DNA from 3 places in the Paenibacillus sp. TY11 genome. Region 1 is predicted to be linked to each of the others. Evidence: riboswitches for the same ligand, from Rfam matches in the RefSeq annotation. Region 1 holds a riboswitch; each other region holds the start of a gene.
What was found. Region 1 has a riboswitch for glycine ahead of AC6EJC_RS22065 (alanine/glycine:cation symporter family protein). Riboswitches for the same ligand answer to the same signal wherever they lie in the genome.

Region 1 (10,591 bases):
TCACTCCTGATGGGAAAATGATTGCTTTTCCCATGGATACAGGTCCTACCGCCCTCTTCTATCGAAGTGATTTGTTTGAACAAGCAGGCTTGCCTAGTGATCCTGAAAAGGTCAGTGCCTCCATCCGCACATGGGATGATTACATGGCGGCCGGAGAACAACTTCAGCAGAAATTCGGAAGCCGTTCGTTTTTGGCTGACAATATTGTAAACGTTTACAATCAGATACTCGCCCAACATACGAACCTTTACTTCAAGCCGGATGGAAGCTACATCGGCAATCAATCTCCTGACATCCATCTGGGCTGGAATACCGCTGTGGATTTCCACAGGAAGCATCTGCTCGCCAATGCGGATGGCTGGACTCCCGAATGGAACGCTTCGGTCAATAACGGCAAAATAGCCTCTTTTGTAGGGGCAGTCTGGATGAAGCAAGTTCTCACGGAGGCCGCACCGGATACAGCGGGCAAATGGAGAGTCGCCCGTGCTCCTGGAGGGGACGGTAATCTGGGTGGATCTTTCATTTCTATCCTCAAATCCAGCAAACATCCCAAAGAAGCCTTTGAAGTCCTGACCTGGCTGCAAAACCCGGAACACCAGCTGGATGCCTACCATAAAATCGGGCTGTTCCCGTCCACTCCCGGCGTCTATGACGATCCTGTCATGGAAACACCCGAGCCTTTCTTTGGTGGTCAGGCCACCGGACTGATCTTTGCCGCCTCCGCACGTAATGTCAAAAGCAGCTATTTCGGCGAGCGCTATCCTGTCATCCACGGCATTGTGACCCGTCGCCTTTCCAATGTCGCCAAGCAGGATGCTAATCCCGATGCACTATGGACGGAAACGATGCAACGAATTGAACGGGAATTACAGCGGTAAAAAACAAAATTCAAAAAAGGCGTGTGGACCATATGCTGAGAGAAATCTGGAAGCACCGTGCTGTTTATGCTGCGATCTCGCCGTTTTATCTGCTGTTTGGCATCTTTGGATTGTTTCCGATTGGTTTTTCATTATACCTGGCGTTTCACAAATGGGACGGGATCGGAGTCATGACCTACAACGGCTGGGGCAACTTTCGATATCTTGTGACAGATAACGAATTTTGGCAGGCTGTAGGCAACACCTTTGTGATCTGGGTGTATTCAACGATTCCGATGCTATTCTTCGCACTGATTATTGCATTTCTGCTTTATGCACCTTTTGTGAAAATGCGCACCTTATGGCGAGTTGGATTCTTTTTGCCGAACGTGACATCCATTGTGGCTGTCGCCATCATATTTGGTGCCTTATTTGCCAACAATTTCGGATTTCTCAACTACCTTCTGCAACTCTTGGGGTTGCCGATGGTTCAATGGCTGAATGTGCCATGGGGTATCCAAATTGCCATTTCTTCTATGGTCGTATGGAGATGGATGGGCTATAACGCAATCATCTATCTGGCTGGACTCCAGAGTATTCCGCATGTGCTGTATGAGGCTGCGAAAATGGATGGGGCAACCGGAGCGCAAGCTTTTTTCCGCATCACCATCCCCATGCTGCGCCCAGTCATTCTGTTTACGGTGATTACGTCCACCATCGGTGGTATGCAGCTCTTCACAGAGCCACAGGTTCTGGTAGGTAATGACGGCGGTTCCGGGGCAAGTGGCATGACCATCGTTTTATACCTGTACCGCGAGTCGTTCATTAACAACTATTTTGGATATGGTGCAGCCGTCGGGTGGGGCATGTTCCTCATCATTGCTCTATTCTCCATCATAAACTGGAAACTCGTTCAAGGTAAAAAATAATGATGGGAAGGAGTTTTACATCATGATGCAGACACGTGCAAAATCCGTTATTTTATATGCCGGACTGTTGGTGGGAATCATCCTGTCGATGTTTCCGTTTTACTGGCTGATCGTCATGGCGACCCGTACAACTTCAGACATCTATCGTTTTCCGCCGCAGTTGTGGTTCGGAAGCCATTTCTTGGATAATGTAACGAGGGTATTGCAGCAGATTGATTTTGCCGGAGCCTTTTTTAATACCCTTTTTGTAGCCGGTTCCGTTACCCTATTGGTGCTGTTTTTCGATTCACTGGCCGGTTTTGCATTCGCCAAGTTTGATTTCCCAGGCAAAAAAGTGCTATTTATTATTCTGCTAGCAACGATGATGGTCCCTTCACAACTCTCGCTTGTCCCCTCCTTTGTCATGATGGCCTCCTTTGGATGGGTAGGTACGTTCAAAGCGCTCATCATCCCAGGTATGGTAAATGCCTTCGGCATTTTCTGGATTCGTCAATATGCAGAAGAATCCATTCCAAAGGAGCTGCTGGATGCGGGGCGGATGGATGGATGCAGCTTTTTTCGGCTGTACTGGAATGTAGCACTACCGATTCTACGTCCTGCGTTCGCTTTTCTCGGCGCGTTTACCTTTATAGGAGCCTGGAATGATTACTTATGGCCATTAATCGTCTTAACGGATGAGCGCAAATTCACGCTCCAGATTGCACTGTCCCAGTTGAACGGGATTTACAATACGGATTATGCGATGGTCATTGCTGGCACCCTGCTGGCTGTACTGCCCCTTATTATTTTGTTTCTTTTCATTAGCCGCCAGTTTATTTCCGATCTTGCCGCCGGAGCGATCAAAGATTAGATTTACTTGATTTCCCTTATTCATTTCATGTATAATGGTTAATCGTCATTTCAAATAGCTTACATGACAAAGTCAGGTATCCAATGGACTAGTCAAGATAAGAGATTACGATTTGAACATGAACTATGAACCGAGGGGAACTTTCCGGATGAACAAATTCACATATTATAACCCCACCAAATTAATTTTTGGAGACAATCAAATTGAAGAACTGCAGCAGGAGCTGCTGAATTACGGCAAAAACATTTTGCTGGTATACGGAGGCGGAAGTGTCAAACGAAATGGTCTGTATGACCAGGTATTAAACGCGTTAGAGCCGCTACATCTCAACATTTATGAACTGTCCGGCGTCGAACCAAATCCGCGCCTGTCCACCGTTAAAAAGGGCATCGACATTTGCCGAAACGAAAAGATCGACTTCCTGCTTGCGGTAGGCGGCGGAAGCGTCATTGATTGCACCAAAGCCATCGCAGCAGGGGCTGAATATGACGGCGATGTGTGGGATATTATCAACAAAAAGCACATGCCGACCCAGGCTCTGCCATTCGGTACCCTCCTCACACTCGCCGCCACCGGTTCAGAAATGAATCCAGATTCTGTTATCACCAACTGGGAAACGAACGAAAAATACGTATGGGGCAGCGCGGTGACTCATCCGAAATTCTCGATTTTGGACCCGAAAAACACCTTCTCTGTACCACGGGATCAGACCGTTTACGGCATGGTGGACATGATGAGTCACGTGTTTGAACAGTATTTTCATAATGTCAAAAATACACCGTTGCAGGATCGTATGTGCTTTTCCGTGCTGCAAACCGTGATCGAAACTGCACCTAAGCTGCTGGAGGATTTGCACAACTACGAGCATCGTGAAACGATTTTATATGCTGGAACAATTGCCTTAAACGGAACACTGCAAATGGGCTACTTCGGGGACTGGGCTTCGCATACGATTGAACATGCATTATCCGCTGTATATGATATCCCTCATGCTGGGGGTCTAGCGATCCTGTTTCCCAACTGGATGAGACATACGGTGGATCAGGATGCTGCACGCATGAAGCGGCTGATGCTCAGCATGTTTGACTTGGACACCGTAGGTAAAACAGATAGAGAAATCGCCTTGGAAGGTATTGACCGTCTTAGTGCATTCTGGACAAGTCTCGGTGCCCCTTCCACACTGGCCGATTACAATATTAATGATGAACAATTGGAAAAAATCGCAAACATTGCAGCCCGTGAAATGGAATACGGAGGCTTCGGTAATTATAAAAAGCTGAATCAGGAAGATATTTTAGCTATTTTGCATGCATCGTTATAATATTTAAAAGGGAGTGTCCTCAAGCCTGTGATGGCTGAAGGCACTCCCTTTTGAATGTTATGGCTTTCAATTTTTATAAATTGGCCGTTTGTCCTTTTTCTTCTACTTGGATAGCAGCCCCTACATTGGCACCTGCAAGAATGCCCTTTTTCTTATTAGGATACAGAGAATCCATATAGGTTCGGGTTTCTGCAACTACAATTCCCGACAAGCCGAGCAGTGCAATCAGGTTCGGGAAAGCCATCATTGCGTTAAAGATATCTGCCAGCAGCCAAATCGCATCCAGTTTAATGAACGCGCCCCCGGCAACCAGTACGATGAACAGATAACGGTATGGCTTAATCCACTTGACCCCAAGCAAATATTCAACGCAGCGTTCCCCGTAATAGTTCCAGCCAAGCATGGTGGTGAACGCGAACATAATCAGAATGATCGTGAGCAGTTCTGCCCCCAGCGGAAATGCACTGGAAAATGCTTGCTGAGTCATCAATCCCGCATCCGTAGGACCGCTCCATACACCGCTAACGAGTAGCGTCAATCCGGTCATCACACAAATAACCATGGTATCAATAAAGACGCCTGTCATGGAAATCAACCCTTGCTCCGCAGGCCATTTGGTTTTGGCAGCTGCGGCTGCAATCGGTGCGCTTCCCAATCCGGCCTCATTGGCAAAAATACCTCTGGCTACCCCGCTGCGCATCGCCAGCATAATCGTAGCTCCGGCAAATCCGCCCGTTGCAGATGTAGTCGAAAATGCTGAATGGAGCACAAGCGCGATTGCGGCAGGAAGCTGGTCAGCAAACCGAATCAGTACAATGATACAGATCAGCACGTACAAGCCTGTTTTAAAAGGAACGACCTTCGTCGATACCTTGGCAATGCTTTTGAGTCCTCCAATGGTGACAAGTCCTGTAAGGATAGCAATAATCAGTGCCGTTACAATGGGCGGAACGCCAAAACTGTTTTCAGTCGAAGATACAATCGCTTTGACCTGTGGAAACGTTCCAATCCCGAACAACGCTACCAGCATGCCCGAAAAAGCAAACAGCATCGCCAGCGGTTTAAAACGGCGCCCAAGACCTTTCTCAATATAATACATCGGGCCGCCGGAAAATTGTCCATTCCGATCCTTCACCCGGTATTTTACGGCAAGTACACCTTCCGCATATTTCGTCGCCATCCCAAAAAAGGCTGCAACGACCATCCAGAACAAGGCACCCGGCCCGCCCAGCTTAATGGCTGTCGCTACGCCGACAATACTTCCTGTGCCAACTGTAGCCGCCAACGCCGTACTCAAAGCCGCAAAACTACTTACATCCCCGCTGCCTTCATTCGGGGCCTTACCGATCAGCTTGATCGCCAGGGGCAGGCGGAATACCTGCAACACTTTCAAACGTATGGTCAGCCACAACCCCGTTCCCATGACAAGAATGATGAGGGGCGCCCCCCATATCCAACTGCTAATCGCTTCTAACACATGTACCAAATTCATTTCAACCCGCTCCTCCAGCATAATAAAAAACAAAAAAGAGTCAAATCCGCTGATTCGACTCCTGGAGAGGTTAAAGGCACGAAAAAATACAACCATCTTGTGCAGGTTTCTACCTCTAATAGCTTATAAAAGCCTAGGGCATTCCCTGTCACAGGTTATTCGCGTCTCTGTCCTTTTGCCTGAGAGTTTAAGCAGATGTTCTCTGCGGTGCACCTTCGGCGCCCAATTAAGGGTCTCTCCAGAGTTCTGTCCGTTTACGGTCCCGCTTGTTGCTGTAATCAGCCCAAGCACCTGAGAGTTTTGCCCCTTCGGTCGGAACTTTCGTTCCATCTCCCGCAAACATCAACCAGACATATGAAATTTTTATTCATTATACAGAAAACTTTCAGTTTATTACAAGTGAAAAATTTGTGAAGACCGCTGAGATATCATAATGTGTCTATCAAAAAAGCGGGTATAGCAGATTTTCATCCTTAGGATGTCCCCTGCTATACCCGCCCAAGACGATATAGAGTGAAGCAGATTTACAATTCTTCACCATTGGTTGCAATTACATTTTTATACCAGTTAAATGAGTCCTTTTTGGAGCGTTGGAGCGTTCCGTTACCGTCATCATCCAGATCGACGTAAATAAATCCGTAGCGCTTGGACATTTCGGAAGTAGACATGCTCACAAGGTCGATAGGGCCCCAGCTGGTGTAACCAAGCAGATCAACACCGTCGGTAATCGCTTCCTTCATTTGAACAATATGCTGACGCAAGTAATCAATACGATATGTGTCATGCACAGAACCGTCCTCTTCTACTTTATCATAAGCACCTAAGCCATTTTCCACGATGAACAGCGGCTTTTGGTATCGGTCATATAACGTGTTCAGCGTAACACGCAGGCCGATCGGATCAATTTGCCATCCCCAGTCGGAGGACTGTAAATATGGATTTTTCACGCCGCCAATCAGGTTTCCTGCTGCTTTCTCACCTTCTGGACCTGCAGAAACGGTCAAGGTCATGTAGTAGCTGAAAGAGATATAATCGACCGTGTTATTTTTCAAAATTTCCGCATCGCCTGGTTCTGTGTGTATAACAACATTATTTTCTTCAAAATAACGATTCATGTAGTTGGAATATTCCCCACGGGCATGCACATCTGTAAAAAACAGATTCATCTGGTTTTCATGCTGACTTTTCAGCACATCCTCTGGGTTACACGTATGAGGGTAGCTTTCCATACGAGCCAGCATACAGCCGATTTGAGAGCCCGGGATGATCTCATGCCCTCGTTTTGTCGCCAGTGCGCTTGCCACAAATTGGTGATGCAATGCTTGGTATATCGCTTGCTGCTTATTTTCTACACGGTCAATGACTACCCCACCACCGGTGAACGGACTCATGGTCATCACATTGATTTCATTAAAGGTCAACCAGTATTTTACTTTATCCTTATAACGTGTAAACACCGTTTCGGCATAATTTACGTAGTGCTGTATGACTTCACGACCCAACCAGCCATTATACTTCTGAGTTAGACCTAGCGGTGTCTCATAATGCGACAATGTTACAAGCGGTTCAATACCATATTTGCGCAGCTCATCAAATACATTGTCGTAGAATTGTAGTCCCGCTTCATTGGGCTCGGGATCATAGCCATTCGGGAAGATCCGCGACCAGTGGATGGACATACGAAATACCTTAAAGCCCATTTCCGCGAACAATGCAATATCTTCTTTGTAATGGTGGAAAAAGTCCACACCTTCACGCTTTGGAAAACGGGCATTTACTTTGCCTGCCAAAATGTCTTCGAGTCGCTCGGACGAAATCTCCATAGCATGATCGTTCTTGCGCTCTGCTTTGGGTACATAGGCAACCATGTCCGCACTTGACAATCCTTTTCCATCTACGTCAAAAGCGCCTTCCAATTGGTTAGCTGCAGTTGCACCGCCCCACAGGAAGTTTTTTGGGAATCCTTTTAATGTCTTAGTCATGCTATAAAAACCTCTTCTCTATTTATATTTCACTTTTGTGAATTAATCCCATTAAGTTCTTCAATGTGAATAAGTACCTATTTTCATATCCTCCCGCACTTGGCGTGTGAACACTGAACAATCGTATACTTTATAAGAGGACTGTTCTCCTTTGAAATGCATCGGCAGATGCTTTAAAATAGACATAATGCCTTCATAAGCATCCTAATCGTTGTAACGCGTTTCATGTCAAGTATCTTTTTCTTATGTGAGGAGAAGCATCATGTCGAATCTTGATCAAATTGCAAAACTGGCGGGCTTTTCCAAAGCTACGGTATCCAGAGTGTTAAATCAGTCCCCCCATGTAAGTCACGAAACAAGAACTAAGATTTTGAAAATCATGCAGGAATTAGATTATGTTCCCAATCGAAATGCGATTTCCTTATCCAAGGGTCAGACGCTTCAAATCGGTATCATCACTTCAACTATTAATGAAATTGTTCTCGCTTTTCTGGACAGCTTTGTGGAAATTGCTGGCCAGTATGAATTCCAAACCATTATTTATACTTCTGGAGAAGACAAAAAGAAAGAGCTTCTAGCCTTTGAGGATTTGAAAAGAAAAAGAGTCGATGCACTGGTCATCATTTCCTGTGTAAATGATACCGATTTGTTGAGCACCTACTGCAAGTACGGCCCGATTGTGGCATGGCAACGAATGGAGCATACGGATATTCGCTCCGTCGCTATGGATCAATATGAAGGATACATGCTGGCGCTAAAACATTTGATACAAAAAGGCTATACTCGTATAGCCAATGCTTTTGGCCGTCCGAGCAGCATCAACACTCACAGCAGACAACGAGCCTACGAACAGATCATGAGTCAACACAATCTGCCAGTGTTGCAACACTGGAACCATTCTTCTATCTATAACATCCGTGACGGCGAACAGGTCGTGCGAAATTTGTTACAACATCGGGAGGAATTTCCGGAGGCTATTTTGTGTGCTAACGATTATGTGGCAGTTGGCATTCTCTGTGAAGCGCGCAGACAACTGTTGAACGTACCGGAAGATTTGGCGATTGTGGGGTTTGATAACACAGAGCTGGCGCACACCATGGGAATTACAACGATTCAAAATCCCATTATGGCTCAAGCGCAAAATGCCTTTTTCATGCTTTCCCCTCAGCTGATTGGACGCCAAATGGAGCTTCATTCGCTAGAATACAGCCTCATTGAACGTACGACCACTTAAACTTGCAAACTAGGCAAAAGGGCCTTGGTGTGAAATATTTTTTGTCGAAAGAGAATAAAATATGTTGAAATCGCTTTTTTTTGTGCTACAATAGCACTATATCGAAGGATTGTGACCGGTGATGCGGGCAATGCCTGAGTTCAATTGAGTGCTATTGCTAACAATAGTGTTGAATTGTGCTTAGGCATTTTTTATTGGTAAAGGATGGGAGGGGGAACTTCAATGATTATTGAGAAGGTGCTCAATAACAACGTCCTGTTGACTAAAAACGATAAAGGCAAAGAGGTCATCGTGATGGGAAGAGGTATTTCCTTCAAAAAGGTGGCTGGCGATCAAGTCGATGATCATAAAATAGATAAGATTTTCATGTTAAATGAAAACGAGTTCACGGCCAAACTAACCGAGCTGCTGAACGATATTCCCGTGTCTCATCTGGAGGTCGTGAACGAAATCGTAACCCATGCAACGGAAGTGCTGGATACGGAATTAAGCGATAATATTTATTTAACGTTGACCGACCATATTCATTTTGCTATACAACGGCAAGAAAAAGGACTGGCGCTTCAAAACGCGATGCTGTATGAAATTAAACGCTTTTACAAAAAAGAATTTGAAGTTGGACTAGACGCTCTGCAAAAAATTGAAAATACGCTTGGAGTGAAGTTGGGCGAAGATGAAGCGGGATTTATCGCATTGCATATGGTGAATGCACGAATCGACGGTAACGAAATGAAGTCTACACTGAAAATGACCGAGATTGTCCAACATATATTAAACATTATTACGTATCATTACGGGATTGTGCTGGATGAGTCTTCTTTTAGCTATTCGAGATTTTTGACACATTTGCAATATTTTGCGATGCGAGTGATTCGTAAAGAGGTCATTCACAGTGGTGAAGAATTTTTGTACAACCAGGTGAAGCAGACGTATACCGAAGCTTTTGCTTGTGCCCAAAAGATCAATGAGTATCTGGAAAAAACATACGATCAATATTTAAGCAAGGATGAATATGTATATCTAACTATCCATATTCATCGTGTGACTGAGCGTAATAATATATAAGGTTAAAAACTTCATACTCTCATCGTTCATGGATTGTGACTGGTAAGGCAGGCAAAACCTAAACTGATGGTGAAATCAACGTTCCTCTTTAGGAGAAAGTGCGTTGTTTTCACCACGAGTTTAGGTTTTTCTTGTTTACAAGGTTAAAAAGATGCACGCCGGCGCATCTTAGCAACAGGTGTAAACAGTAAATCCTATCAGTAGTAAGAATAACCCTTAAGGAGTTCTGAACATGAGTGATAAAGAGCTATCTAAAAAAATAGTGACCCTCGTTGGTGGCGAAGAGAATGTCAATTCGGTATTCCATTGCGCTACACGCTTGAGATTTAAATTAAATGATCGTACAAAAGCAGACAAAGCCGCCTTGGAAGCAACGCCTGGTGTTATTACAGTGGTGGAAAGCAGCGGTCAGTTTCAAGTGGTTATCGGTAACAATGTAGGTCAAGTGTTTGAACATATGATGGCAGAAACGAATTTGCAGGATGCGGACAATCCAAATACGAAAAAGGAAGAGTCTTCTGAAAAAACGAATTTTCTCGGTAAAGCGGTCGATATCATTTCCAGCATTTTTTCTCCTCTCTTGGGCGCTCTTGCTGGAGCAGGTTTGCTCAAAGGGATTCTGGCATTAATTTTGTCACTCCATTGGATTAATGATAAAAGCGGTACGTATCTGATCCTAAACGCAGCTTCGGACAGCGTATTTTATTTCCTGCCAGTATTTCTGGCTGTTACATCGTCCCGTAAATTTAAGACAAACACCTTTGTATCGGTGGCAATCGCCGGAGCTCTAGTCTATCCAGCGGTTATAACGGCGGTAAGCAACCCGGAAAGGTTGGCGTTTCTAGGTATTCCGATCATTCT
Region 2 (10,591 bases), on a different contig from region 1:
ACGGCTCTCATAGCTCCAGCTCACTTTCGAACAGATCTATAATTTCCTGTGGGGTCACCGCGTTGCGAAGTTTATCCATATTTTCTTCCTCCGCACACACCACAGCGATACTCGTCAAAATCTCCATATGATCGCCGCCTTGTGCTGCAATGCCGATTACCATGTATGCTTTTTCTTCCCCAAAATCTATGCCTTGCGGAAACTGAACGATGGAGATGCCTGTGGATTGAATAAGCATCTTGGATTCCTTGGTGCCATGTGGAATAGCCAGCCCGTTCCCGATATAGGTGGACACGATCTCCTCGCGTTCCAGCATCTTGTCAATGTACTCACTTGAAATATGTCCTGCATCCAGCAGGATTTGTCCAGCCATACGAATCGCCTCATATTTGTCTTTAGCGGTTGCGTTCATTTTTACTTTGTCTATCGTCATAATACTCACGGTAGGTTCCTCCCTGTCCCTAATTTACTGTGGAAAAATTCAGCCAGCTCACTCGATATATAGTTGACAATATGATCCCTGCTACCGTGTTCCAGTAGCGTAACCATGTCTTCCTGCAAGAGTAATGCACTAATCTCGCTCAATACCTCCAAGCTTTCTCTCGGCAGCTCACGAGGTCCCAACATCAGCAGCACGCATTCTACCTGTTCGTCTGCATTCGCCAGCAACGGCTCTGCCAGCCTATACAAGGTAAGCGAAGGTCCGCGAATATAGTGGCTGCGCGTATGAACTAAAGCAATGGAGGTATCAGAGATCACCTGACTACCTTGACGCTCTCTTTCCATGAGTTGTGCAGCAACAGCAGAAGGCTCTGTGACATTCCCACGCCCCGCCTCCAACATGCATATAGCCTCTACGGTAGCCCGCATATCCATCCCCTGATTTTCCAGCGGATATACTTGAAATTGCTGTACAATGTGTACAATTTCCTCGAGACTTTTCCGCAACCCGGTAAGCCACTCCATGCCCTGGCCGGGCTGAACGGTCTGTTCCTGCTGATGATCATTAGGATGATTGAGTGTAATATGCTGAATGAAATGGCGCAGGCGTTCACTCTCCTCCTGCGTCAGCAGCGGGCTGATCTTGAGATACCGATCCGGTTCAAGCGGCAGTTCCACTGTCGAAATGATCAGATCATAATCCTCCTTGGGAATCCGCGCCGCCTCGTACCATGAGGCCCTATCCACAATTTTGATCTGTGGCAGCTCTTTGGCGAGCCTTGTTGCTAGAAGTCTGGATGATCCAATGCCGCTCGTGCAGACTACGATGGCTCGCACCTCCCGCCGCAATTGTCGCAGCCGCTCCAGCGAAGCGCCGAAATGCATGACAAGAAATCCGATCTCTTCATCAGGCACTTTCATTTCTGTCATGTCTGCCGCAGCCTTTTTCACCGAGTCGAACAAGCTGCTGTAATCCTTGCGGATTTGCTGAAGGAGCGGGTTACGGATCGACCTGCCTTCCTTCAAACGTTTGAGTACCGGAGCCATATGGGCAATCAGTCCTTCACGCAGAACACGGTCCTCTTCCAATGGCGTGCCTGTCTCTTCCCCCACACGACGAATCAACTCGCAAACCGACTCCAACAGTACGAGATCATCCAACGGCAGCAGCCGGGTGGAGTGATCCTCGGCATCACGAAATAACAGTCTGAAATAAGATCGTTCCGGCTCTGGAAATTCAATATTCAGCGCCTCTGACAACTCCGTGCATATGCGATCCACCATAGCTGTGCGCAGCATGATATTCTCATCCGAATCTGTTTTTAAATACGAGAGAAGATGATCCACAACGTACCCGAGTCGCAGACGTGCCAGCGAAACGCAAATTTGAATCAGCAGCTCCATATATTTGCTTTCCACCATGTTTTCCAGCCATTTCTCATGGGGCTGCCAGAGGGCTTTTTCCACGGTCAGCAGGTTCTCTCTGCCAATCATCTCCAGCAACTTGTCGGCGACACGGGTCACAGGACGAAGCTCTTCCCGGCTGGAGAACAGATCTGATTCATCCAAATATTCGAGAGCCAGCTCGGATATCGCTCGTCTCTTGTCTATCTCCCGCCCTGTAATCTCGACGCCGTACCCCCGTCTGCGCACAAGCACGAGTCCCCGTTCACCGATCCAACCTTCCAATTCGTCCAGATCATGACTGACCGTAGTTACCGTGACTTTCAAATCTGAAGCCAACGCCTGTAGCTTGATCGGCTCCTGTGTATCCAGAAGCATGCAGAGAACCACGATCTTTCTCTCCTCAGCCGAATATTCGTCCGACTTTGTATGCATCAATTGCTTCCGCAGATATACAAGCTGAGCCGGGTCAGCATCCACATAGATACCGATCCCTGACTTTTTCTCCAGCTTTACTTCATGAGCCGCCAGCCAATACTCGACTGCGGTGAGTTCCCGGTGGACTGTCCTTGTGCTGACATTGATCTTCGTGGCAATTTCCCCGGCTGTAACCTCTTTGGACTGCTCCAGAAGATATTCCACGATGTCACGTTGTCGTTTCGTAATATTCATAAGCGCATACCGTTCCTTCCCAAGCTCATCCCTTCAGCAGGAAACACAAACTGCACACAGGCGTCCTGACTACTACGGGGATTAAGAATCGGATTTCAGACGTTCAACCAGCGCTTCGTATTCAGGACTCTTCAGAAAATTGTCAATGGAAATGTGTTCAGCATTCGGGGCTACCGTTTTAGCCCGGTCTGTCAACGTTTTTTGCGTAATAACAATATCCGCATCCTGTGGAATTTCACTGATTGCTGTGTTCGTTACCGTAACGTCCACACCCGCCTGCTTCATTTTTTTTCGTAAAATCGAGGCGCCCATAGCGCTTGAACCCATACCTGCATCACAGGAAAAGACGATCTTGTTTACTTCGGATTTATCCTTGAGCGTTCGATCTGCGGCAATTTCGGCAGCACGATCAGATTCGCGGTTATCTTCTGTTACAGTGGCGTTAGCACTTGCACTCTTGCTTTGACTTTTCATATCTTTCAGGCGGGATGCGGCTTCCTCCAGCCCCTCTTCTTTTTGCTTACCTGTCTTGAGTAATACTGCAGCCACAGCAAAGGATACGACCGCAGCAGCGATCACACCGCTCAGCATTGGCAAATATCCGCCTTTTGGCGTCATCAGGAAATAAGCGATGATACTGCCCGGTGAAGGAGCAGCAACCAGTCCGGCACCTGTTAACATGAAACAGAAAGTTCCCACAACACCCCCTGCTACAGCAGCGAGAATCAGAATCGGCTTCATCAAAATGTAAGGGAAATAAATTTCATGAATCCCGCCGAAAAAGTGAATGATTACTGCGCCAGGAGCCGACGACTTCGCAGAGCCTTTGCCAAACAGGCAGTATGCCAGCAAAATACCGAGCCCCGGCCCAGGGTTGGATTCAAGCATGAACAAAACGGATTTGCCTGTTCTTGCAGCTTCCTCCAGCGCAATCGGACTCAATACTCCGTGGTTCAATGCGTTGTTTAGAAATAATACTTTACCGGGCTCAATAATGAGGTTTACGAGCGGCAGCAACCCTGCGTTCACGAGAAACTGTACCCCTGCCGACAACACTTGACTGATAATTTGTACAAACGGGCCGATCGCCACATGGGCAAGCAGTGCTAGAATGGCACCGATAATCCCGGCCGAGAAATTATTGACCAGCATTTCAAAACCTGATCTGACTTTGCCTTCAATAGCCTTGTCGAACTTCTTCAATATCCATGCAGCCAGCGGACCAGCTACCATCGCGCCCAGGAACATCGGGATGTCCGCCCCGACAATGACACCCATCGTCATAATGCCCCCGATCACACCTCCGCGCTGTCCGTGAATCATCGTGCCACCTGTGTAACCAATCAGCAGCGGCAGCAAATAATTTTTCATCGGATCAACCAGTTGTGCAAAACCCTCGTTCGGGAACCATCCAGTTGGAATAAAGAGTGCCGTGATCAACCCCCACGCGATAAAGGCCCCCATATTGGGCATAACCATACCGCTAAGAAAACGGCCAAAACGCTGTACAACGACGCGAGCGCCTCCGTTTGAATTGGACTTTGCGTCCACTTTGCTCATATTCATTTCCTCCTTGTAGGTAAATAGCATCACTACCTTTTCTTAAAATTCATACTAAGTGAAAACGCTATCTTCATCAACGAAATGAAAACGTACTTTCGTCATGAACGTTGATGACAACATTTAAATTTAAAATAACCGGGAAGATATTGTACCTGCATAATTCCTCTTAATATGGCCTATAACGATAGAAATTAGTCGAAAAAGCATGCTGTAATCTGTACAATTCTTATACGGGGATAATCCTCTAAACCAGAGTAAAACACGTAATTACGCTTGCAAAAAGACAAAAAAAAAATAGCCGCAATGACATATCATAGCGACTATTTTATACAAAAATCGAGCGGACAAACGACACTCTTATTTCATACTACATTGCTCCATTATTGCTCATCGGAAATCAACTGCTCGTACTGATCCGCAGACAGTAGCTTGCCCAATGCTTCCTCCACATCTTTACCGATCTCCACTTCGACCATCCAACCTTTTTCATAGGGAGATTCATTCACAAGTTCAGGCGTACTTTCCAGTGCTTCATTCACTTTCAATACGGTTCCCGTCACCGGAGCGAAAAGGTCGGATACTGTCTTCACCGATTCAATCGTACCAATCTCCGCCCCCTGCTCAATCGTTGCTCCCGCCCCAGGTAATTCCACAAAAACAATATCACCCAGTTGATGCTGTGCAAAGTCTGTAATACCGATTCGCACCGTTCCATCCTCTGTGCGCTGAACCCACTCATGTTCGTCCGTATACCAAAGTTGCTGTTTCACTTCACTCATCCTGTTCCGCCTCACTTTCATATGAATAAAATCGCTTTTGCTCACCTGTATTAGACAGGTTAAGATTATGACAACAAGAACATCCATGTCAATAATACTAACAAAAATACTTCATAACACCTTATGAAGCGTACGATATAAAAATATGATAGCTTATAATAAACGCTTACATATCCTTATTTATATATTAAATGTTTTTTCGATTGTTTTTGATGACATTTTTATTGACATTTTGAATGAATTTGCGTATTAATGGGTTATAGCAAATGCTTTTGGAAACACCCCGACAACTACATACGCGGATGAACGCGGAGGGAGAGACTACCAAAAAGATTCGCATAGCTGTTGCCGATTGTGAGACATAGGTGGACGCGAATCGGATCAAGTTGTTATCTGCAAAACCAGGTAACATACCGTTGATCCCAAAGGTAGCGCCGAAGGAGTAAACCTGCACTGCAGGTGAATCTCTCAGGCAAAAGGACCTCTGCCGGACGCATCTCTGGAGAGCATTCGCTATGGAGCGGATCACCCAAGGGGAAACCTGGTACACACCGGGGTAACTTTCAGGTATCAAGGACAGAGCTGAAAAAAGAGTATGGACTGCCGTCTATACGTTTTTTTCGGCCTGTCTTTTTTGTTTAGCCGATCACACCGGATAGGAGTGGAAAAATGACTAATTTGCGAAAAACGCCACTATATTCGTCCTACGGGACGCGGCCTGGGGTTCGTTGTATTGACTTTGGCGGCTGGGAGCTCCCCGTTCAGTTTAGCGGGATTCAAAAGGAGCATGAGGCCGTCCGGCAACGTGCGGGTTTATTCGATGTATCGCATATGGGCGAGTTTTTGGTTGAAGGCAAGGAGGCCGAAGCTTTTCTGCAAAGGGTAACCACGAATGATGTCAGCCAGTTGGAACCGGGTCAGGCACAATATTCGCTCCTGTGTTACCCCGATGGAGGTGTAGTAGACGACTTACTTGTTTACTGCAAAGGCCCGGAGCGCTACATGCTCGTTGTGAACGCCTCCAACATCGATAAGGATTGGGATTGGCTACTTCGTCATGTACCCGCATCCGTTCACATGGAGAATGTGTCTGATGCGATAGCATTGCTGGCGTTGCAAGGACCGGAAGCAGCACGTATTGTCGCAGCCGTGGCAGATACGGATATTACGAATCTGGCATCTTTCCGATTCCATGAGAACGTGCAATTGTTCGGAGCAAAAGCGCTTGTCTCACGAACCGGATATACGGGCGAAGACGGTTTTGAATTTTATGTACCTGCTGCGGAAGCACCAGCCGTATGGGATGGTTTGCTTCGTTCCGGTGAGTCGTATGGGCTGATTCCCGCTGGACTTGGTGCTCGGGATACACTGCGCTTTGAGGCGCGGTTGCCGCTGTACGGACAGGAGTTATCTGCCACGATTACACCACTCGAAGCTGGTCTAGGTTTCTTCGTCAAGCTAAATAAAGGAGATTTTATCGGCAGAGAAGCGCTGCAACGCCAGAAAGAACAAGGGATTCCTCGCAAGTTGATCGGGCTGGAAATGATTGATCGCGGTATCCCACGCGCCCATTATCCGGTATTCGCAGAAGGACAACACATCGGTGAGGTCACAACGGGAACCCAATCGCCCACCTTGAAGCGTAATCTGGGTCTGGCTCTGGTGGACAGTCGTTTTAGCGCCCTATCCACACCGCTGGAGGTTGAGATTCGTGGTAAACGCCTGCGTGCCGAGGTGGTGGCAGCACCCTTTTATAAACGCCCACGCTAATCTTAAACTCTCTTCATTTCTATAGAGCGAACATGTCAGATATGAACTTCTGGATTTTCCATTTCACGATTATTTATTAGCTAATTTACGATTTTAAATTTTGCTTTTCGAAAGGAGCCAGAACCTATGAAGCAGCATCGCTATCTCCCCATGACCGAACAGGATCAAACCGAAATGCTGCGTGTGGTGGGCGTATCATCCATTGATGATTTATTCAGTGATATTCCAGAGGCTATTCGATATCAAGGGGAACTCCCTCTTTCTTCCCGACTTGACGAGAGAGCCTTAACCCGCCACTTGGCTAAGCTGGCCGGACGCAACGCCAATACAGATACACATGCCAGCTTTCTTGGTGCAGGAATTTATGATCATCATATTCCATCCGTCATCCAGCACATCACTTCACGTTCGGAATTTTACACAGCCTACACCCCTTATCAGCCGGAAGTAAGTCAAGGCGAGCTGCAAGCCATATTTGAATTTCAGTCGTATATCTGCGAATTGACGGGCATGGCTGTAGCTAATGCCAGCATGTACGACGGAGCGACTGCACTGGCGGAAGCGGGCTCACTGGCCGCCGCAGCCACCCGCCGTAAACAGCTTATCGTATCAAGGTCCGTCCATCCGGAGGCACGTCAGGTATTGGCAGCCTATGCACGCGGATTGGATTTGGACATCGTGGAGATCGGATGTTCGGACGGCGTAACGGATGTCCATGCGTTAGCGGCTGCCGTATCGGAACAGACGGCGGCTGTTTTGGTCCAAAGTCCCAACTTTTTCGGAGCCGTGGAAAATCTGAAGCCGATGGCTGACCTGATCCATGCGCACAAAGGGCTTTTGGTCGTCAGTGCCAACCCGCTGGCACTTGGCTTGCTGGAGACACCCGGCAAACAGGGCGCGGATATTGTCGTAGGAGACGCGCAGCCGCTTGGCATCTCCTCTTCTCTCGGTGGTCCGACCTGCGGTTACTTTGCCGTTTCTCAGGCACATATGCGCCGTATCCCCGGCCGTATTGTCGGTCAGACCACAGACCGTAACGGTAAACGCGGCTTCGTGCTGACCTTGCAAGCGCGGGAACAGCATATCCGCCGCGAAAAGGCCACGTCTAACATATGCTCCAACCAGGCGTTGCTTGCTTTATCTGCATCTGTATACTTGTCCGTCATGGGTAGACAGGGTATCAGGGAAGTAGCCGAGCTAAATTTGCATAAAAGCCATTATGCTTTAGAGCAATTGCTGAGCTTGAAGGGCGTAACTGCCTCGTTTAACGCACCGACCTTTAACGAGTTTGCCCTTAGACTGCCTGAGGGTACGGATATGAGCAAACTTCAGGACGAGCTGCTAGCTGCGGGATTTATCGCTGGCTACGATTTGGGCCGGGACTATGAAGAACTTACTGGGCACATGCTGATTGCCGTGACGGAGCAAAGAACAAAAGAAGAGATCGACCAATTTGTACACACCTTGGGGGGATTGCTATGACACACACCGGACAGGATCAGAAACAAGGGCTGTTGAAGGAACACGATCAAGCGCTCATTTTTGAATTGAGCCGTCCGGGTCGCATCGCCTATTCCCTACCCGAGTGCGACGTTCCCCGTCGCCCGGTGGCAGAGCTTTTGCCGGATTATGCACTGCGCAGCGAACCTGCGGCATTACCCGAGGTATACGAAGTAGACGTTATTCGGCATTATACCGCCCTGTCCCGGCGTAATTTTGGCGTCGACAACGGATTTTATCCGCTCGGCTCCTGTACGATGAAATACAATCCGAAGGTGAATGAGGACGTCGCCCGTTATACAGGCTTCGCCAAAATTCATCCATATCAGCCTGAGGACAGCATCCAGGGTGCCATGGAGCTGCTGCATACGCTCCAAAATGATCTGGCTGCGTTAACCGGCATGGATGCCGTCACTCTTCAGCCCGCTGCTGGCGCCCATGGGGAATGGACCGGGCTGATGATGATCCGCTCGTACCACGAAGCACGTGGTGAGCGACGTACCAAGGTGCTCGTGCCGGATTCCTCGCACGGAACGAATCCCGCCAGCGCAACCGTCGCGGGCTTCGAAACAGTCACCCTCCCCTCCACTCCTGAGGGGCTGGTGGATCTGGATGCGCTGCGTCAAGCCGTAGGCAACGACACCGCTGCGCTCATGCTGACCAATCCGAACACGCTTGGCCTGTTCGAGAAGCAAATCACTGACATTGCTGCCATCGTGCATGACGCGGGTGGTCTGCTCTACTATGACGGGGCGAACTCCAACGCCATCATGGGAATTACCCGTCCCGGGGATATGGGCTTCGATGTAGTGCATCTCAATTTGCACAAAACGATGAGTACCCCGCACGGCGGCGGCGGCCCCGGCGCTGGGCCCGTCGGCGTAAAGCAGCGGCTCATTCCCTATTTGCCCAAGCCGCTTGTCGTACGTGATCCGCAGGGTATGTACCGCTGGGACCGGGAGCAAGGAGATTCCATTGGGCGGGTCAAAGCCTTTTACGGCAACTTCGGCATTCTCGTCCGTGCCTATGCCTATATCCGCAGCTACGGTCCTGATGGCTTAAAGCGGGTATCCGAATGCGCCGTACTCAATGCCAATTACATGATGCATCGGCTCGCTCCGCATTTTGACCTGCCCTACCCTGGACATTGCAAACACGAATTCGTGATGTCTGGGCGTGGCTTGAAGAAATTTGGAGTACGCACGCTTGATGTAGCCAAACGATTGCTTGATTTCGGCTACCATCCGCCTACGATTTATTTCCCGCTGAATGTAGAGGAATGCATCATGATCGAACCGACGGAAACGGAAAGCAAGGAGACGCTTGATGCTTTTGTCGACACTATGATTCATATTGCGCGGGAAGCGGAAGAGAACCCAGAGCTGTTGCTCAATGCACCATATACCACTCCAGTCACACGACTGGACGAAACCACCGCAGCCCGTAAACCTGTATTGAATTGCTCATGCAGTTAAAAACAAATTAAACTTAAAGCATACAAAAAAGCCGGTATCTGTTTAGATACCGGCTGCTGTATGTACACAGCAATTTTTTGTTGGAAAAAGATATAACCTTTGAAAATGTGATACTCTTCCTTATCCTTCGATGCTTTGTACCAATTCAACAACCTGCTCGGCTGTTTGCATGTCCAGAGCTTTTGTAGCCAGTTTCTCCATGTCCGCACGGGACAACTTGGAGATTTGACTACGTGCTGGCAGAATGGAAGTTGCGCTCATGCTGAACTCATCAAGTCCCAGACCCAGCAGCAACGGAATTGCTGTTGTGTCTCCTGCCATTTCACCACACATACCAACCCAACGTCCTTCACGGTGAGCGGCATCAATAACCATTTTCACCAGACGCAGAATGGATGGATTGTATGGTTGATACAGGTATGAAACCCGCTCGTTCATGCGATCCGCTGCCATTGTGTATTGAATCAGATCGTTTGTGCCGATACTGAAGAAATCTACTTCTTTTGCGAATTGGTCAGCCAATACCGCCGTAGAAGGAATTTCTACCATGATGCCCAACTGAATTTCTTCAGATACGGATACACCCTCGGCTACCAACTTTTCCTTTTCCTCCAACAAAACAGCTTTAGCTTCACGGAATTCGTTCAGCGTAGCAATCATCGGGAACATGATGCGCAGGTTACCATGCACACTCGCCCGCAACAAAGCACGCAATTGAGTGCGGAAAATATCCTGGCGATCCAAACACAGACGAATAGCACGGAATCCGAGGAACGGATTCATTTCTTTCGGCAGGTCCAGATAAGGAAGTTCTTTGTCGCCACCGATGTCCAAAGTGCGGACTACAACTGGTTTACCTTCCATTCTTTCCAGAACGGTTTTGTACGCCGTATACTGTACTTCTTCGGATGGAAGCTTATCGCGTCCCATGTACAAGAACTCCGTACGGTACAAGCCAACGCCTTCACCACCGTTATCCAGAACACC
Region 3 (10,591 bases), on a different contig from region 1:
AATGGGAGGGAGTTAGATTTTGAAGAATAGGTGGTCTGGTTTTCTGGCGTTGGTCATCCTGATCTCAAGTTTTACATCATATGCAGGGTTCGCATACGCGGCTGATCCGGTGCTTTCCAAGATTGTCCTTTCCTCTAACGAGGTAACTGTGCAACAGGGAGATACGGCTGCGTTGACGGCCACAGCTATTTATAGCGATGGGACGACCTCAAATGTAACCGTAAGCACGGATTGGAAAAGTGATAATACAGCTATTGCTACGGTATATAACGGTACCGTTTCAGGTAAGGGCGAAGGGGAAGCAACTGTGGTAGCGACCTATAAAGATAAGATACAATCGGTTCAGGTACATGTAACAAAGAAGGTTAAGGCACTAACATCCGATGTACAAAGCCTGAGCTTGCGTTCAAGCGGCACAGGACAGATTGGTCTAACAGCGACTTACAGTGATAATACAACAGCTCAGGTTTCGGGTGATGCTACCTGGACCTCGGATAACCAGAAGGTAGCAACTGTAGTTAACGGATTGGTTACCGCTCAGGGAGCAGGTACAGCCAATATTAAGGCCGTATACGGTCAACAGACTGTAACCATTACTGTGCAGGTGGAACAGGTCAAACGTTTGGATGTCAGTCCATCGGAGGTTTCCCTTTTGTTGAAGGATACTGAGAAGGTCAAATTGACAGCGACGTTCCCGGATGGAACGGTTCAGGATGTTACAGAGTCTGCTGAGTGGAGCTCCAGCAATGCAGCCGTGGCGGATGTACTGAAAGGTACTATTACTGGCTACAGCGCGGGAAAGGCAACGATTACAGGTAAATATGGTACGATGTCCGCTACCATTTCGGTGGATGTGGATCAAACGAATAAGCTGAAAGCTAGCGAATCGGATGTTTTTCTGCGTTTGGATGAATCCAAGAAAGTACAGGTTTCCGCTGTTTACCCGGATGGGACGGTAACAGATATCACAGATAAAGCTACTTGGACATCAAGCGATGAGAAAATTGTAACGGTGAATAAAGGAACGATTATGGCCATTGGAGCGGGTTCAGCTACGGTGACCGCAAAGTATGGTGATAAGACAGTTTCGATCAAGACAGACGTTGAAACCTCCAGATATCTGGATTTAAGTGAGGACAAGCTGAGCCTGAATGCCAAGGAAACCAAAAAGCTCAAGCTGACCGCTACGTACGTAACAGGTACGGAAGAAGATATTACAGGCAAGGCAGAGTGGAAGTCCAGCAATGAAGATATTGCATTTGTCAATAAGGGCGAGGTAACAGGCTATAAAACAGGTGAGGCAACGATCACAGCTTCTTATGGCGGCAAAACAGCCACAGCGACAGTATCCGTGAATGTGCCTGGTGACTTGGCTTTGTCCTCCAAAACCGCAACGATTGATGTTAATGAAGACTATACTGCAACTTTGACTGCTACTTATGCCGATGGGCGTAAGGAAGACGTGACACAGGATGCGGAATGGACCTCAAGTGCGGAGGATATTGCTTCCGTATCCAAAGGAACGATTACAGGTAAATCAGCCGGTAAGGCGGTTGTTACAGCAACCTACAATGGCAAAAAACTGACAATAAACGTACAAGTAGGCCTTGTAGACCGTTTGGAAACCGAATCGCGCGTAATTGCGCTCGCTGCCCAGGAAACGAAGCAACTGAAGGTAACAGGCGTCAAGAGTGGCGGTACAAAAACAGATGTAACCAAGGATGCCACCTGGACTACCAGCAATGTGAAAGTGGTCGAGGTTAGCGAGGGCTTGATCAAAGCGAATGGCAGTGGCAAGGCAACCGTTACAGCTTCTTATGGCAAGCAAACCATTACGTTTACAGTGGAAGTGGACGTAGCGCAAAAAATTGAAGCGGATACGGTCGCGTTATCACTCAAATCCGGAGATCAAAAAACCATCTCGATTGTTGTTAAATCCAGTGATGGTAAAGAAAAGGACGTTACGACCCAAGCTGAATGGAAAACGTCTAATTATAAGGTAGCCACTGTTAAAAAGGGTCAGGTTACCGCAGTAAGCTACGGTAAAGCTAACATTCAGGCGAAGTTCGGCGGGAAGGTGATCAGCGTGCCCGTGGATGTTGATACGCTTAAATATTTGCAAACGGACGAAGTTGCCTTGAATTTGAAGGCAGGACAACTGGCTAAAGTGACGGCTACAGCCACGTATAAGGATGAGTCGGAGAAGGATGTTTCCAAACCGGCTGTCTGGTCCTCGTCCAGAATTATTGTTGCGACCGTCAAAGACGGTAACATTAAGGCACAGGGCAAGGGCAAAGCTGTAATTACAGTGAAATATGCAGGTAAAATCACGAAGGTACAGGTGACTGTTCAGTAATCTGTATTCGACCGAAAAGAAAAGAGCAAGCATACGTCTAGGGACGACATGCTTGCTCTTTTCTTTATAAGGCGACTGCCTCTCTCCCTAGGAGAATATGGGGTGGCAGTCGCCTTGTTTTTATAGGGTGAAAGTAATAGGTTTACCGCTTGGAAACTAAGACTTATCCTTCTTGGCCGGTGTGTTGCGTGTAAGTGATTCGGTCAAACGCTTGCCAGTTGGCGTCTGGGCCAAGCCACCTTTGGCGGTCTCGCGGTGTTTCGACGGCATCGCGCTGCCGACTTCAAGCATCACGTCAATGACTTCGTCAGATGGAATAGCGCTGCGCACACCCGCCAAAGCCATATCCGCTGCGGCAAGCGCAGTCACGGCTCCCAGCCCGTTGCGCACGATGCACGGAATCTCCACGAGTCCGGCGACGGGATCGCAAATCAGGCCGAGCGTGTTTTTAAGCGCGAGGCCTACGGCGTGAACGGCCTGTTCAGGCGTGCCACCGCGCAGCTCGACCATAGCGCCAGCGGCCATTCCGATGGCTGAGCCAATCTCAGCCTGACAGCCTCCCTCCGCGCCAGAAATGAAGGAGTTGTTCGCGATCACGTAGCCAATGGCTCCAGCGGCGAACAGTCCATGCACCATATGCTCATCATCCCAGCCGAACCGTTCCTGCGCACTGATGAACACACCGGGGATGACCCCGCATGAACCTGCGGTGGGCGTGGCGACAATGCGACCCATGGACGCATTAACCTCCGACACGGAGAGGGCATAAGCCATAGCGAGCGCGGAGGCATCGCCGGAGCAGGTTTCCCCTGCCCGCAGATACTCGGCTAGGCGCTTGCCGTCGCCGCCCGTCAATCCACTGCGGGATACGGTGTCTTGCGTCTGACCGCGATGAACGGCTTCCTTCATCACTTCATAATAATCAGACATTTGGCGGAAGATTTCTTCCTCAGGTGTATTTGTCTCTTGTACCTGCTCTTGAATCATCAGGCGGCCAATCGTGGTGGATTCTTCAGCGCATAAAGCGCTGATCTCATGCAGATGGCTAAACCGCATCGGATTCAGCTCCTTTTTTCAAATTAATCATTTTAATTTCGTACATATGAGGCAAGGACCGCAGCTTTGTGATCAATTCAGCCGTAGCAGGACTGTCCGTTTCGATGGCGGTGAGTGCTTCACCATCCCGGCCTTTGCGATCCACGTGCATATAGGCAATGTTAATGTCAGCCGCGCCGAGCGCTGAAGTCACCGCGCCCAATGTACCAGGCTTATCTGAGTGAAGAAGCACCAGCGTAGGTAGCTCCCCGGTCAGGTTGACTCGGAATTCGTTGAGTTGCTGGACATGGATGCTGCCGCCGCCGATGGAGGAGCCCAGCAGTGTGCGCTGATCCTCGTCCTTCCACAGCTCGAAACGGACGGTGTTCGGATGAGGCGCGGGTAGCCCGCTGACGGCGAATTCCACGGTCATCCCGGCTTGCTCTGCCCATTGCTCGGCATCCGGAATTCGGTGATCGTCTGTATCGTAATTGAGCAGCCCTGCGATGAGCGCTAGGTCTGTACCGTGTCCTTTGTACGTGTCGGCAAAGGAGCCGTACAGTGTCATGCGGGCACGGTCAGGCTGCGCCCCGAGCCAGTGCCGGGCAACGCGTGCGAGCCGCACCGCGCCTGCGGTGTGTGAACTGGAAGGTCCGGTCATGGCCGGGCCGATAATGGAAAATACATCTTTGAAACGCATGGTGTGGCCCCCTGTATGTTCTATACCATAGTATATGGTATAGCCGCGTCTTTGCGCGTATAGACGGTTCCTAATGCTGACGTACAATGTGAGCACAAAAAAGGACAGGATAAGGAAGTTTCCCTTATCTCTGTCCTCGTTACCTGAGAGTTTCGTGCGGTGTCCTTACCGCCTTACCCCTTGGGTGGCTTGCGCTCTCTCCAGAGTTGCGTCAGATGACGATACATGGACCTGAGAGATTATCCGCCAGCCGGGTGCTGGCGTCTTGCTCCTTCGGTGCCGCCAGAGTGTAGGCTCCCTGACAGACTCTCCCGTCATCTTCATTCGCATATACCGTTCTACATGTCTTTCTTAGCGTAATGTATGCCGTGCTCGGTGTCAATCACAGGGTTCAATTTTTACATAAACAGGCGCGTTTCCAATAAAAAAGATTAGATTTTACATAATTATGGATGAAATCAGGAAGGAATTAGAAGATTGATAGCTAATCTGATAGAGGACAATTACATTGATGGAAATAATGGGAGGGATATTGACGTATGGTAAAAGGCTTGCGGTTCACAGGTTCACGCTTGAAAGGAATGCTGCATCTGGCAGCAATCGTATCACTGCTGATCGGGATCTTCGTTCCATTCGGTCAGGCCAAGGCAGAGGGAGCATTGACAGTAGCCGAAGCACTTCAGCGCCAAGGCAGTGGAGGTACGGTGACGGTGGAAGGCTACATCGTCGGACATGCTACCGGATCGAAGACGGCTAACTTTTCTCCCCCGTTTGCGAATGATTTTAACGTACTGATTGCCGATCAGGCAAATGAACGTAATACGTCTAATCTATTGGATGTACAGCTGACATCAGCGTACAGAGGGCAATTTGGGTTATCAGGCCATCCTGAGCTGATCGGCGGCAAAATTCGTGTGACGGGTACACTCGGCGCCTACAATAATTTTGGCGGAGTGAAAAGCCCAAGTGCTGTCGAGCTGGTGAGCGGAAGCGAGCCGGGGGAACCTGGTGATCCGGGCGAACCTGATCCTGGCAACCCGGATCAACCCGGTACTACATTGCCGGATGGAAAAGGCAAAAAGGTGCTGTTCGATAATACGCACGCACAGACCGCTGGTGCAGCAGATTGGGTCATTGAAGGCGCCTTCTCTGATTTTGCCAATGGACTGCGTAATGTAGGCTTTACAGTGGACCAATTGAACCGCCCCATTCCTTTTACTTATGGGGAGCAGGCTATAACGTATGACAAGCTGCGCCAATATGATGTGTTTATCATCGGTGAAGCGAATGTTGCCTTTAAGGCATCCGAGCAGGCTGCCCTGCTGCAATATGTGAACAACGGGGGGAGTGTATTCTTCATCTCCGACCATTATAATGCGGACCGTAACAAAAACCGTTGGGATTCCTCCGAGGTTATGAATGGCTACCGTCGTGGAGCCTATACTAACCTGGCAAAAGGCATGACTGCAGAAGAAGCTGCATCACCGGCGATGCAAGGATTAACAAGCTCCGATTGGCTGGCGACCAACTTTGGCGTTCGTTTCCGTTACAATGCGCTTGGTGACGTGAATGCTACCGACATTGTAGCCGCAGATCAATCTTTCGGCATTACCAAGGGTGTTCGCTCGATTGCAATGCATGCGGGATCTACGCTGGCTATTATTGATCCTACCAAGGCTAAAGGCATTGCTTATATCCCTTCAGGCACGAAAAAATGGGGAAATGCTGTAGACCAGGGAGTTTATAACGGCGGGGGCCGTGCGGAAGGACCTTATGCCGCTATCTCCAAGGTAGGTCAAGGCAAGGCAGCATTTATCGGTGATTCTTCACCTGTAGAAGATGCTACACCGAAATATGTGCGTGAGGAAAACGGACAGTCGAAGAAGACGTATGATGGGTTTAAGGAAGTGGATGATGCCACCCTCCTGGTGCAAACGGTCCAATGGCTTGCATGGAAGCAGGACTACACGAAATTGTCCGATGTGGCAGGTTTGACTCTTGATCAGCCGACGAAGCTTCTGCCGTTCGAGGAGCCTGCGGCTTCCACGGAACCGCAACCTGAGCCTTGGTCTGCTCCGGCAGCAGGCTACAAATGGTACGATCCCAGAACGTTCAAGTCTGGCTCCTATGGAGCAGCTTCGTAATTAACGCCAAGAGTTTAATATGAGCTAGTGCTAGTTAGTCGTTTGATCCCTGTAGAGGGATCAGGCGGCTTTTTTTGTGATGAAAATTAACCTGTGGTTGGTTATTTCATTACATTTTGTGCCAGAAAGGCCGCGCTACTGCTGGATCATTGATTTTTTAAATGATGTTGATAGCATAATCTTAATTGATATATCCATATACTGGTGATAGGATGTATTCAAATTATTCCGACAAAAACGGTATGTAATGTTCATGAGAGGTTTTAAACATCAAACATGGTGAGAATAAGCGGGACAAGACCATGGAGAATGGAGGAAGCGCGCATTGGATACCGAACCCGTGTTGGAAATTAAAGGATTATCCGTCTCTTTTCGCATCAAGGATCAATATCACCCCGCAGTCGACCAACTGGATCTGACGGTCAACCCCAATGAAGTGCTGGCTGTAGTCGGAGAATCCGGCTGTGGCAAAAGTGCGCTGGCGCTTTCGATCGCACAACTGCATGACATGGAGCGCACACGTGTAGAGGGAGAGGTTCTTTTTAAAGGCACGGACCTGAATCGTCTCTCTTCAGGGCAAATGAATAAAATCCGCGGGGCGGGCATTGGCATGATCTTTCAGGACCCGCTGACAGCACTCAACCCGTTGATGAACATTGGTAAGCAGATCGAGGAAAATCTCGATTATCATACGTCACTATCTACGAAGCAAAAAAGGGAACGTGTGCTGGAGCTGCTGGAAAGTGTAGATATACCGAATCCTGTGCGTGTGTATGAGCAGTATCCGCATGAACTGTCAGGAGGGATGCGGCAGCGTGTGATGATCGCGATTGCCATAGCTTGCCGACCTTCTCTTATTATTGCAGATGAGCCGACTACTGCCCTCGATGTAACGATCCAATCGCAAATTCTCGACTTGCTCAAACAGCTTCAACAGGAAACCGGAAGCGGAATTATCCTGATTACGCACGATCTTGGCGTTGTGGCAGAAGTAGCCGACCGCGTGGTGGTCATGTATGCCGGAGAAATCGTGGAGAGCGCCGATGTTTTTGAATTATTCCGGCATCCACAGCATCCGTATACGCGTTCTTTGCTTGCTTCCATGCCGGGATCGCATACCAAGGGGGAATCGCTGCATGTCATCGGCGGCATTGTTCCCTCATTGCAAGATATTCCCCGCAATAGCTGCCGCTTTGCTCCGCGTATTCCCTGGATTCAGCAGAGAGCGCATGAAGATCATCCCCAATTAAATGAAATTTCCCCTAGTCATTGGGTCCGTTGTACATGTTACCAGCATTTTCATTTTGAAGACGAGGCTAAGGGGGAGGCTGCTCATGGCACTACTGGAGTTAAATGATTTGAGGGCCCACTATCCGGTGCGCGGCGGTTTCTTCCAGCGTGTTATCGATCAGGTGAAAGCAGTGGATGGCGTGTCGATCAGCATTGAGGCAGGCCAGACATACGGGCTGGTGGGAGAATCCGGCTGCGGAAAAACGACGACAGGCAGGACGATCATCGGCCTAAATAAGCTGACGAGCGGACAGATTCTTTTTAAGGGAAAGGACCTTGCGGCTCTGAGCCGTAACAACCGTCATCCGCTGCGTAGAGACATTCAGATGATTTTTCAGGACCCGTATTCTTCGCTCAACCCGCGTAAGCGCGTATTGGATGTCATTGCTGAACCGCTGCGAAATTTTGAAAGGCTAAGTAGTGAGGAAGAACGGAGGAAAGTACAGACACTACTGGAAAAGGTCGGCTTGAACGCCGATGCGGCCTACAAATATCCACATGAATTTTCCGGGGGTCAGCGGCAGCGGATTGGGATTGCACGTGCGCTGACATTAAACCCAAAGCTGATCATTGCTGATGAGCCGGTATCGGCGCTGGACGTTTCGGTGCAGGCACAAGTGCTTAATTTTATGAAGGATGTGCAGCGGGAGTTCAATTTGACGTATTTGTTCATCAGTCATGACCTAGGTATTATCCGCCATATGTGCGACCAAATCGGCATTATGTACCGGGGCCGCCTAGTGGAACAGGGGAGCGAGCAGGACATTTATGAGCGTCCACAGCATCTGTACACCCAACGGCTCATTGCAACCATTCCCAATATTGATCCTGCAAAACGGCTGGAAAATGCCCAAAAAAGGCGACTGCTTTTATCTTCCTACAAAACAGAGCTGCCTAAACATCTAGACGCGAGTGGAAAGCCGTTTGAACTAAAATCAGTAAGTCCATCCCATCAAGTCGCGCTACCATAAGGGGGGGATAGAAAATGTGGAAATTTACACTGCGCCGGCTGCTGGTTATGGTCCCTCAGCTCTTTGCACTGAGTGTGCTTATATTTTTTCTGGCTAAGGCTATGCCGGGGGATGCCCTGACAGGACTTATTACTTCGACACCCAATCTGAATCCGGCCGCACTGGAAGAACAGCGGCAAAGACTGGGACTGAATGACCCGGTGTGGGTGCAATATGGCAACTGGCTCGTCCAGCTGGCTCACGGGGATCTAGGCAAATCTTATGTACATAAAATCAGCGTTACCGATTTGATTGGCAGCCGTTTGGGGAACACGTTCTTTCTAGGCGTAGTAATTCTGGTTCTGACGTATCTAATCGCCATTCCGCTCGGTGTACTCAGCGGTCGCTATCAGCATAGCCTGCTGGACAAAACCGTAGTGGGCTATACCTATCTCAGCTTTGCGACCCCCCTATTTATACTCGCGTTGCTACTGCTGTATGTGTTCGGATTCAGGCTCGGCTGGTTTCCAACCAGCGGCAGTGTGGATGTAGGCGTGGAGCCGGGGACATGGGCATATTACGCGAACAAGTCTTATCATCTCATTTTACCAGCGGTGACAGGCGCATTACTCAGTACAACGGCTACGATTCAGTATTTGCGCAATGAGGTCATTGACACACGACTGAAGGATTTTGTGAAAACAGCGCGTTCCAAAGGAGTGCCCGAAGGGAAAATCTATTCCCGCCATATTTTCAAAAACTCTCTATTGCCGATTGCTGCCTTTTTGGGCTACGACCTAACGGGAGTGATTGCGGGCAACATTTTCCTTGAATCTATTTTTGGATATCCGGGGTTGGGCCAACTATTTCTCCAGTCTATCACTCAACGGGACTTTTCCGTCGTGAACGCGCTGGTGATGATTTCCGGATTCTTGGCGCTATTAGGGACCCTTTTATCTGATGTCATCCTAAGCAAGGTCGATCCCCGCATTCGAATCGAATAGCGAACAAGTCTAGAGAAAGGGAGGGATTATGATGTCTGTACAGGTGGAGGAGGTCTTCACGCCGGAAATCATTCGTAAATCACCATCCAGTTGGTCTGTACTGCGTCGTGAGCTGGTGCGTGACAAAACGGCTTTGGTTTCCATTGGATTTGTGGTTCTGTTCTTGATCTTTATATATGTCTCTGTCCTGTTTGTAAATCAGGATGTAGTCACGACGGTGGACTTGGGCGCGATCCGTGAAGCTCCAGGCTCAGTGCATTGGCTGGGTACGGACCGAGCGGGCAGAGATATTTTCGGCCAACTGGTCATTGGGGCCCGCAATTCCTTCACCATTGGCTTTACGATTACATTGCTATCCGCCGCCATTGGCTTGACGTTAGGTTTACTAGCTGGTTTTTATGGGGGACTGGTCGATAACATCATCATGCGGATCATTGATTTTATCCTGGTGCTTCCGTTTTTGATGCTGGTCATCGTATTTGTCAGCATTGTCCCCAAAAGCGGCATAGGGTCCTTTATTTTCATCATGACCGCCTTTCTATGGATTGGAAAAGCACGCCTGATTCGGGCCAAGGTGCTATCAGAGCGGGAACTGGACTATGTACAGGCTTCTAAAACCCTCGGTACACCTAATTGGAAAATCATCTGGTTTGGCGTGCTGCCCAATCTCAGCTCGGTCGTGATCGTCAATCTGACACTCAGCCTTGCGGGAAATATCGGGATTGAGACGGGACTTTCCTATCTCGGCTTTGGCTTGCCGGAATCTACTCCAAGCTTGGGAACACTGGTGAGTTACGCCAATGACCCGGATGTTTTGCAGAATAGCTGGTGGATGTGGTTGCCTGCCTCACTGCTTATTTTGGTGCTGATGCTGGCGATCAACTTTATCGGTCAGGCGCTCAAACGCGCCACGGATGCCAGACAACGATTGGGTTAACCGAAGTTCAAGGATAAGGACAATGACAAGGAGGGGTTTACAATGGTTAAACGCTGGAAAAAAGGAATTCTGGCTGTTCTATCTGCAATTTTGATACTTTCTCTGGCCGCATGCAGCGGCTCGCCTTCCGCTTCGAATGGAGGAAAATCGTCTGATGGTACAGGCGGCGCGGGGT

Region 2: linked by a shared signal. The riboswitch ahead of gcvT (glycine cleavage system aminomethyltransferase GcvT) and the one ahead of AC6EJC_RS22065 (alanine/glycine:cation symporter family protein) in region 1 are both predicted to bind glycine.
Region 3: linked by a shared signal. The riboswitch ahead of sdaAB (L-serine ammonia-lyase, iron-sulfur-dependent subunit beta) and the one ahead of AC6EJC_RS22065 (alanine/glycine:cation symporter family protein) in region 1 are both predicted to bind glycine.

The regions. Positions count from the first base shown of each region.
Region 1 covers NZ_JCBAIQ010000023.1:74,529-85,119, forward strand. Annotated here, with positions in the region: gene AC6EJC_RS22045 (ABC transporter substrate-binding protein) at 1-878, shown strand, start outside; gene AC6EJC_RS22050 (carbohydrate ABC transporter permease) at 911-1,786, shown strand; gene AC6EJC_RS22055 (carbohydrate ABC transporter permease) at 1,809-2,636, shown strand; gene AC6EJC_RS22060 (iron-containing alcohol dehydrogenase) at 2,785-3,957, shown strand; gene AC6EJC_RS22065 (alanine/glycine:cation symporter family protein) at 4,031-5,449, opposite strand; glycine riboswitch at 5,607-5,701, opposite strand; glycine riboswitch at 5,719-5,795, opposite strand; gene AC6EJC_RS22070 (glycoside hydrolase family 1 protein) at 5,974-7,431, opposite strand; gene AC6EJC_RS22075 (LacI family DNA-binding transcriptional regulator) at 7,694-8,665, shown strand; gene licT (BglG family transcription antiterminator LicT) at 8,888-9,730, shown strand; gene AC6EJC_RS22085 (beta-glucoside-specific PTS transporter subunit IIABC) at 9,963-10,591, shown strand, end outside.
Region 2 covers NZ_JCBAIQ010000009.1:113,909-124,499, reverse strand. Annotated here, with positions in the region: gene AC6EJC_RS12275 (mannitol-1-phosphate 5-dehydrogenase) at 1-11, opposite strand, end outside; gene AC6EJC_RS12270 (PTS mannitol transporter subunit IIA) at 8-442, opposite strand; gene AC6EJC_RS12265 (BglG family transcription antiterminator) at 439-2,517, opposite strand; gene AC6EJC_RS12260 (PTS mannitol transporter subunit IIBC) at 2,599-4,077, opposite strand; gene gcvH (glycine cleavage system protein GcvH) at 4,461-4,859, opposite strand; glycine riboswitch at 5,162-5,353, shown strand; glycine riboswitch at 5,354-5,449, shown strand; gene gcvT (glycine cleavage system aminomethyltransferase GcvT) at 5,529-6,629, shown strand; gene gcvPA (aminomethyl-transferring glycine dehydrogenase subunit GcvPA) at 6,756-8,111, shown strand; gene gcvPB (aminomethyl-transferring glycine dehydrogenase subunit GcvPB) at 8,108-9,604, shown strand; gene ptsP (phosphoenolpyruvate--protein phosphotransferase) at 9,725-10,591, opposite strand, start outside.
Region 3 covers NZ_JCBAIQ010000021.1:12,502-23,092, forward strand. Annotated here, with positions in the region: gene AC6EJC_RS20755 (Ig-like domain-containing protein) at 20-2,356, shown strand; gene sdaAA (L-serine ammonia-lyase, iron-sulfur-dependent, subunit alpha) at 2,513-3,412, opposite strand; gene sdaAB (L-serine ammonia-lyase, iron-sulfur-dependent subunit beta) at 3,402-4,091, opposite strand; glycine riboswitch at 4,301-4,415, opposite strand; gene AC6EJC_RS20770 (DUF6359 domain-containing protein) at 4,631-6,235, shown strand; gene AC6EJC_RS20775 (ABC transporter ATP-binding protein) at 6,561-7,592, shown strand; gene AC6EJC_RS20780 (ABC transporter ATP-binding protein) at 7,570-8,496, shown strand; gene opp4B (oligopeptide ABC transporter permease) at 8,511-9,479, shown strand; gene AC6EJC_RS20790 (ABC transporter permease) at 9,511-10,416, shown strand; gene opp4A (oligopeptide ABC transporter substrate-binding protein) at 10,459-10,591, shown strand, end outside.